Regions from separate parts of the Flavobacterium sp. GW823-FHT04A11 genome, predicted to be linked through region 2. Evidence: riboswitches for the same ligand, from Rfam matches in the RefSeq annotation. Region 2 holds a riboswitch; the other holds the start of a gene.
What was found. A riboswitch is a leader RNA that binds a small molecule or an ion and turns the genes downstream of it on or off. The one in region 2 is predicted to bind S-adenosylmethionine.
Positions count from the first base shown of each region.

Region 1: another riboswitch for S-adenosylmethionine. It lies ahead of AC3QL1_RS07505 (alpha/beta fold hydrolase); the one in region 2 lies ahead of AC3QL1_RS18920 (aminotransferase class V-fold PLP-dependent enzyme).

Region 1 covers NZ_CM179503.1:1,708,427-1,712,855, forward strand. Annotated here, with positions in the region: gene AC3QL1_RS07490 (O-acetylhomoserine aminocarboxypropyltransferase/cysteine synthase family protein) at 1-475, shown strand, start outside; gene AC3QL1_RS07495 (homoserine dehydrogenase family protein) at 679-1,767, shown strand; gene AC3QL1_RS07500 (hypothetical protein) at 2,391-2,591, shown strand; SAM riboswitch class I at 2,780-2,888, shown strand; gene AC3QL1_RS07505 (alpha/beta fold hydrolase) at 2,968-3,951, shown strand; gene thrA (bifunctional aspartate kinase/homoserine dehydrogenase I) at 3,953-4,429, shown strand, end outside.
Region 2 covers NZ_CM179503.1:4,427,513-4,431,941, reverse strand. Annotated here, with positions in the region: gene AC3QL1_RS18930 (hypothetical protein) at 199-693, shown strand; gene AC3QL1_RS18925 (LLM class flavin-dependent oxidoreductase) at 807-1,829, shown strand; SAM riboswitch class I at 2,011-2,110, shown strand; gene AC3QL1_RS18920 (aminotransferase class V-fold PLP-dependent enzyme) at 2,337-3,809, shown strand; gene AC3QL1_RS18915 (S8 family peptidase) at 4,054-4,429, opposite strand, start outside.

The DNA.
Region 1 (4,429 bases), 2.4 Mb from region 2:
TGCTTTTCAAATTATTCAGGGATTGGAAACATTGCCAATCCGAATTAAAAAACACAGCGAAAATGCTTTGGCTTTAGCCGAATGGTTGGAGAAACAAGATGAGGTGGTTTGGGTAAATTATCCGGGTTTAAAAACCAATAAATATTATGATTTAGCCAAACAATATCTTCCGGAAGGACAAAGCGGCATTATCACTTTTGGATTAAAAGGCGGTTTTGATGCAGCTAAAAAAGTAGTAGACCAGACCAAACTATTCTCCTTATTGGCAAATATTGGCGACACAAAATCATTAATTATTCACCCGGCAAGTACGACGCATCAGCAATTGACAGATTCGGAACAATTGGAAACCGGAGTTTCAAAAGATTTAATCCGACTTTCTGTTGGAATTGAAGATATCGAAGATTTAATCGCCGATTTAAAAACAGTTTTTGCAAATGTGACACAATCACAATATAGCATTAATAAGAATTAGGTTTTTTTGTTTTTTGTTTGAAAAATTGCCTTTAGCAAGTGAGTTTTGCTAGAGGTGATTTTTTATGAAAAAACGCAACATATATTTTTTTACCATATAAGTAGAGACGCACAGCATTGCGTCTAAATTATGAATATTTGATACTATTTAAAGGAACTTATATCACTTATATGGTTTAATCAACCCCCAATAAATTAAAAATTATGTCAAAGCTTAAAATAAATATTATCCTTTTTGGAATTGGAAATATCGGAAGCACTTTGATTAATCAGATTATTGAAAGTCAGGATTTTTTTCTGCAAAGTAAAAACATCGATTTTCATTTTCCGATTATCACCAATTCTACCGTTGCTTTTTTCGAGAAAGAAGGCGTTGGGTATGCCTGGGAAACCAATTTTGTGCAATTGGCTGTTCCTTTTAAAGTAGAAGATATTATAGAATTTGCGAAAGAAAATGAATTCGAAAATCTAATCGCAGTTGATGCTACAGCGAGCGACGAATTAATAAGTCATTATAATACGTTGATTCAAAACGGATTCAATATTGTGGCTGTCAATAAAAAAGCGAATACGCTTCCGCTTGACCTTTATAAAGAAATAAGAGAAAATCTTAAAAAGTATGACAAAGAGTTTCTTTATGAAACTTCAGTCGATACCGGATTTCCTGTTTTGCAAACATTGAGAGATTTATATTATTCCGGAGAAAAGATAACCAAGATACGAGGTGTTTTCTCTGATAATCTGAGTTATGTTTTTAATCGGTTTTCGAATGAAGAGGCTACTTTTTCATCTGTTTTAAAAGATGCCAGTTTATTAGGATTGATGCGTTCTACCTTTAAAGAAGATTTATCCGGAAATGATACAGCCAAAAAACTACTGATTCTTACCAGAGAAATTGGGAAAGATTTTGAACTTTCGGATATTAAAATCAATCCTCTTATTACACAAGAACATTTAGAGAAAAACGGAATCCTTAATAAAGATGCCATTGATAAATCGTTTAAAATTGCAAAAATCACCCAGGCCGATAATCACGTTTTGAGGTATGTAGGTGAATTTGATGTTGTAAAAAACACCTTAGAGGTAAAATTAATTTCAGAACCGGCAACAACTGCCATCGGACAATTAAAAGGTTCGGATACGATTTTCGAAATTTATACACAATCTTATGCAGATGTTCCTATCGTAATTCAAAGTGCTTCGGCTTGTAAACAGGCAATTTCAAGGGGAATTATAACTGACATTTTGAAAGTGGCTGAAAAAATTAAAAATAAAGAAGCAGTCTGGCTTTAATGCCGAATTGAAAAAAAACTTTAAAATGTTCTTTGATAAACTGATTTGTGGAAATAATAAGATGTATAGCAACTATTTGTAAGTTTTTACCTTGTTTTTGTGTAACAAAAAATTTGTAAGATGTTTTATATCGCGAAAAAGTAATTTTTTGTCGGATTTTCGTATTAATTTATTGTTTTTTATTTGCGTAATTAAAATAATATTCCCATATTTGTTAAACCCAAAAGCTACTGAATCAATGCACTTAAATATCTATAAAATGTTTTGCGCCGTTTCGGATAAAACCGTTGGGAAGACTTTTGCTTAAATTGTAAGAATACAATAAAAATATATGCAAAAGCCTCTCAATAATTTTTGGAGGCTTTTTAATTTTATAAGAAAATGCAAGAATTTAAAATAATAAATAAATCACAGATGAATAAATCCCTACAGATGAACAAGATGTTCTCTGTCGCATCTATTTGCGTGCGCGTCTGTTGATACTAAAAGTATATGAGTTTGAAAAACTTAAACCCTTTTGGTATTCCGTTCCAGAAGGGTTTTTTTATTTCATTCTGTAGGCTTAACAAAAGAATAAACGAATAATAAAGATAAATACACAACACAAACTAAAACTTAATATCATGAGCACATTAAACTACATCAGCAAAACAATTTCAACATTGAAAAACAGAACTAAAAGAAACAATCCGCCGCCGCCGAAAAACGAATTGATTCATCCAAGATTTGGAATAAATGAAACGGATATAAAAGAAGAGAAAAAAGAACCAAATTCTTTATTGTTTTTGATGTACTCAAAAGAAAATGAAACGCTTTTTATTTAAATCGAAAAGCATCATAAAATAGGGGATAACCTGCTTAATTTTACTGGGCAAATCGTTCGGTAATTTTTTGCGTACAACAGTTTTAGTTTGAATTATCTTTAAGAAATTGAGCAATCAGTTTCGATAAAATTTGTTTGTTTAAGAAATTAGTAGTTAATTTGCACCTTTAAGTTCAAAAACGTATTGAAATGTTATAAAGAAAGGACGAGGGATTAGACCCGATGAATCCTTAGCAACCCTTCGGTAAAGCGAAGAAGGTGCTGCATTCTACCACGCCCAAACGTGGAAAGATAACAACAAGAATTTTTCTAGTTTCATACTAGTTTTTTCTTTCTAATATTTCCAGATACAAATCAATAATACAACAGATTTGAAATTGGAAAATATACCAAACCCTTTTACCATACAAAATTTCACCACCGAAAATGGTGCACTTTACCGTTCGTTACCTTTAAGCTTTACCGTTTCTGGTTTGCCATTGCATAGCGCTCCTATTGTTTTGGTAAATCACGCCTTGACAGGAAATGCTCAGGTTACCGGCGAAAACGGCTGGTGGAGCGATTTAATTGGCGAAGGAAAAACAATTGATACCGATAAATATACCGTTCTTGCATTCAATGTTCCGGGCAACGGGACAGATTCTTTTATTATAGAAAACTACCAGGATTTTACAACCAGAGATATTGCCAGAATTTTTATCGAAGGACTTGATGCTTTAAATATAGAGCAGGTTCATAGTATTATTGGCGGTTCTGTTGGTGGTGGAATTGCCTGGGAAATGCTGGCTCTAAAACCAGACATCACTCAAAACTTAATACCAATTGCAGCCGACTGGAAATCGACAGACTGGATGATTGCCAATTGTTTTTTACAAGAACAAATTCTGAACAATTCATCAAGACCAATCGAAGACGCCAGAATTCACGCCATGTTGTGTTACAGATCTCCGGAATCATTCAAAGAAAAATTTCAACGTACTGTCAATGAAAATCTTTCTGTTTTTAACATAGAAAGCTGGTTGGCACATCACGGAGATAAATTGCAGAAAAGATATCAGTTGGCTTCATATAAATTAATGAACCAATTGCTTAAAACCATAGATATTACCAGAAACAGTGAGAGTTTCGAAGCTTTAATATCAAAAACAAACGCCACAATTCATATTATCGGAATCAATTCTGATTTATTTTTTACGGCAAAAGAAAATAGAGAAACTTATCAGGATTTAAAAAAGTTCAAAGACAATGTTTTTTATAACGAAATAGATTCAGTTCACGGACATGACGCTTTTTTAATCGAGTACAAACAATTAGATCATTTACTTGCCGATATTTTTAAGGCAGAAACAATAGCAAAATAAAATGAAAGTATTAAAATTTGGAGGTAAATCATTATCAAACGGGGAAGGACTTAACAAAGTTGTCTCAATTATTTCAGATAAAGTAAATCAGGGTGAGCAAATTGCCGTTGTAGTTTCTGCCCGTGGAGACGCTACAGATGAATTGGATTATATTTTAAAAATTGCCGCCAAAAACGGAAATTATAAACCCTTATTCGAAAATTTTAAAATCTATCAGATTTCAGATTATCCACAAGTTGATTTATCTGAAGAATTTACAATTTTAGAAAAACTTTTTGAAGGTGTAAGCTTAATTGGCGATTACAGTAATAAAATCAAAGATCAGATTTTGTCTAAAGGCGAATTGCTTTCGGCTAAATTACTGACTTCTATTTTGAAAGAAAAAGGAATTCCGGCCAACTTTGTTGATGCAAGAGAATTGCTAAAAACGGATTCTAAATTTGGTGATGCACAGCCATTGGAACAGCTTTCGAAGAAA
Region 2 (4,429 bases):
TATAAAGCATCCCTTAGTTAAAACTGAGGGATTTTTTTTTGAACCAAATTGCCAAATAATTGAACCAATTAGCAAAACAGTTCTCTTTCTTCTATCGGAGATTTGCGGGGTTGCTTTCAGGATCAATTACCTTCAGATTTTAGTGTATTTGAAGAGAAGTAAACCTTTCATAACAAAAACAAACTTAAACTATTAAAAATGGGATTATCAAATTTAGGCATTTTTCACACAATTATTGGTGTTGCTGCAATTGTAGCGGCGTTGGCAGGATATATTAAGTATGGAAAAATTAATCTGGGCGTATTATCAGGTAAAATATATTTTTACACTACAATTATTACCTCACTTACTTCATTGGGAATATCAAAACACGGCGGTTTTAATCCGGGACATGCTTTTTCGATCTTTATTATATTCCTTGTAGTAGAAGCTTATTTTCTTTACTCAAAGAAAAAAGCCAGCGGCAGAGCGCGTTATTTTGAAAATTTCTTTCTGTCTTTTAGTTTTTTCCTGTCGCTTATCCCTACAGTAAATGAAACTTTTACAAGAGTTCCCGTAGGTCATCCGCTGGCAAAAGACATCAGCGATCCGGCAATTGGCAATACGCTTCTTGTTTTATTGTTATTTTTTATTGCAGGTTCTGTTTATCAGTTTATGAAACAGAAAAAAATCAACAGAACAGTCGTTTTGTAAAGTAAGACGTTAAAAAGAGAAGCAAACTTATTGATTACTTTCTGCGTAAAAGTTATAAACCCACTCAATAATGATGCGTATATTTGGAATAGTAATTAATAATAATGCTATCTATGAAGAAAATAGGATTTTTATCGTTTGGTCACTGGGCCAATCATCCTTCCTATCAAACTCGTACAGCAGGCGATACATTGCTTCAATCTATTGATTTGGCCGTTGCTGCAGAAGAAATCGGTTTGGACGGCGCTTATTTCCGAGTCCATCACTTTGCAACACAGCTGGCATCACCTTTTCCTTTACTCTCGGCCATTGGTGCTAAAACCAGTAAAATAGAAATTGGAACCGGTGTGATTGATATGCGATATGAGAACCCGCTGTATATGGTGGAAGATGCCGGTGCTGCTGACTTAATTTCAGGAGGACGTTTACAATTAGGAATCAGCAGGGGATCACCGGAACAAGTTATGGATGGCTGGCGTTCTTTTGGTTATGAACCTTTAGAAGGTGAAACAGATGCCGATATGGGACGCAGAAAAGCTCTGGAATTTTTAGACAAGTTAAACGGTGAGGGATTTGCAGAGCCAAACCCATTTCCTATGTTTCCAAATCCACCGGGTTTATTGCGCATAGAACCGCATTCTGAAGGATTGCGAAACCGAATCTGGTGGGGAGCTGCCTCGAATGCAACTGCTATCTGGGCTGCCGAAAACGGAATGCACCTGCAAAGTTCAACCCTGAAGTATGACGAAAACGGGAAACCTTTCCATATACAACAGGCAGAACAAATCAGGTTGTATAAAGATGCCTGGAAAAAGGCCGGACATCAGCATGAACCACGCGTTTCGGTAAGCCGTTCTATTTTTGCACTGATTACCGATCAGGACAAATATTACTTTGGAGATCAGGGCAGAGGTTCTGATAGTTTTGGAAATATCGAAAGAGATAAAAGAGCAATCTTCGGAAAAAGTTATGCAGCTGAACCTGAAAAACTCATCGCAGAACTGGCTCAGGACGAAGCTATTCAGGAAGCCGATACCATATTGCTAACAATTCCCAACACTTTGGGCGTTGACTACAATATACATGTACTGTCATCCATATTAGAACATATTGCTCCAGCGCTTGGGTGGAGATAAAATTTTCAAATCAAAATCAACAAAGCCTTCTAATTATATTGGGAGGCTTTTTTTGTTTTACGAAAGCAATATTAATCTTAAAACAGAAACTTTTTAAAATAAAATTCAAAAAATATTTTAAACTATACTAATTTGATAGAATTAATATATTATATTTGCATCACAGAAAATTTCTGTATGATACTTATCCAGAAAGACTGAGGGAATAGGCCCTGTGACGTCTTAGCAACCTGTTGCCAAATAAGGTGCTAAATCCTTCCGCTGTTGCGGACAGATAAGAAAGATTTCCTCAAAATCTGAATAAGGTCATCATTATTAAAATTATTTATTTTTTAAATGAAAACCGAAATACATCTTTTACAAGCCAAACCTAAGCCTTTCAATTTAATTTCTGAAGAAAATAATCTTGCAGTTTTCCGAATGCAAAAAACCTTCACGGAGAAGAATTACAGTCTACGCTTAAATTGCTTTTAGAAAAATAAGATTAATTACAAAAAGGATAAGGAAATGAATGCTACTGAAACAACGATAGAACCAATTGAATTAGAGTGTTACTTCTCTAAATTTAGAGAAAACACAATAGGCACGGATCATACTTTTAAATCCGTTTACGGAAAACAAAATCTGCTTTATGCAGATTGGGTTGCCAGCGGAAGATTATACGGCCCGATCGAAGAAATTATGCTCCATAAAGTAGGTCCGATGATTGCCAATACACATTCATTTTCAAGCCAAACCGGCAAGGCTTCTACGTATGCTTATCAATATGCGAGGGAAATAATCAAAAAAGCGGTCAATGCCAATGAATCGGATGTTTTGGTTACAACCGGAACGGGAATGACGGCGGCTTTATCAAAATTGCAAAGAATAATGGGTTTGCGAACGAATTATGAAGAGGATAAACCGGTTATTTTTATCACGCACATGGAACATCATTCAAATCAGGTTCCGTGGTACGAAACAAATGCTGAAGTTGTGATTTTGCCAGCCGACGAAAATAATTTGGTGGATCCCGGTATACTTTCCCAGGAAATAAAAAAATATGCTGACAGAAGTTTGAAAATTGGTTCATTTACAGCTTGCTCAAACGTTACGGGAATCATTACGCCTTATCATGAATTAGCCAAAATCATGCATCAAAACGGCGGACTTTGTTTTGTTGATTTTGCAGCTTCGGCACCGTATGTCAAAATCGACATGCATCCAAAAGATCCGGAACAGCAGTTGGATGCCATTTTCTTTTCTCCTCATAAATTCCTGGGCGGACCCGGAACCTGCGGTGTTTTGGTTTTCAACGAAAAATTATATAAATCTGATTTTCCGGATAATCCCGGCGGAGGAAATGTAAAATGGACCAATCCGCTAGGGAAATATTGTTACAGCGATGTGATAGAAGTGAGGGAAGATGGTGGTACTCCGGGTTTCCTGCAGGTAATTCGAACAGCGTTGGCATTAGAATTAAAAGAAAAAATGGGAGTCGAAAATATAAAAAACAGAGAAAAAGAACTGCTTGATCTTTGTTTTTCGAGGCTTCAAAAAATAAAAGGTTTGTCTCTTTTAGGAGATTTACAAACAGAGCGAATTGGCTGTGTTTCTTTTGTAATCGAAGACATTCATTATAATTTGATCGTGAGACTTTTAAATGACCGTTTCGGAATTCAGGTTCGCGGCGGCTGGTCTTGCGCCAGTACGTATGCGCATTATCTTTTTAATATTAATGAAAAAAAATCAGAAGCGATTACAAACGAATTGCTTCAGAAAGACCAAACCAATAAACCGGGCTGGGTACGTCTGTCACTGCACCCGATTATGACAAATGACGAACTTTTATTTATCTGCGATGCTATTGAGCAAGTTGCTTTGCATTATAAAAAATGGCAGAAAGAGTATCAATATAACCCAGCGACAAATGAATTTGAAAATATTGACTTAAAAGAAAACATAAGCGAAGAAGTGCAGGAATGGTTTAAGTTAGATTGAAATGCAAATCTAACGTCAAATTTTAAACACATAGAAACATAGATTTTTCTGTTTGTGTAAAAGCTAATCAAAAGAAACTAGTTTCTCACACATAGTTCAGCAACATAGCCCGAAGTTTCAACTTTGGGAACACAAAGCAAAGCTATGTTCGTTTAAACGGTTGAGACGCCTTTAACAACAAAGCTAAGCTATGTTTCTATGTGTTTAAAAAAACAGCATTTAAGTTTTTCAGAAAATAAACACCTTAAAAAACTGCAATTTTCCCTGTTTGCATTTCTCCTGAGTTTGTAATTATTTTATAGATATAAATTCCTGAGGCAGTATTTTTTAGATTGATATTATTGGTTTTAGAAACTAACGGAGAAGTCATAGTATTTTGCCCTGCAATATTGTACAAATAGAAAACAGCGCTTTCCTCTTTTTTGGCTTCAATATTTAATTCCTCGTTTTTGCTTAATAGCGTTGGGTAGACAAAAAACAAATCATCGCCTAAATAATGAGTGTCCAGAATTAGGGAACTTATAACCTTATTGTTTTCTAAAATTATATTGATTTTATATTTATTACTGCCCTTGGTTGGCGCATCATCCAAAAAAGAAAATGTCTTTGAATTGATATCA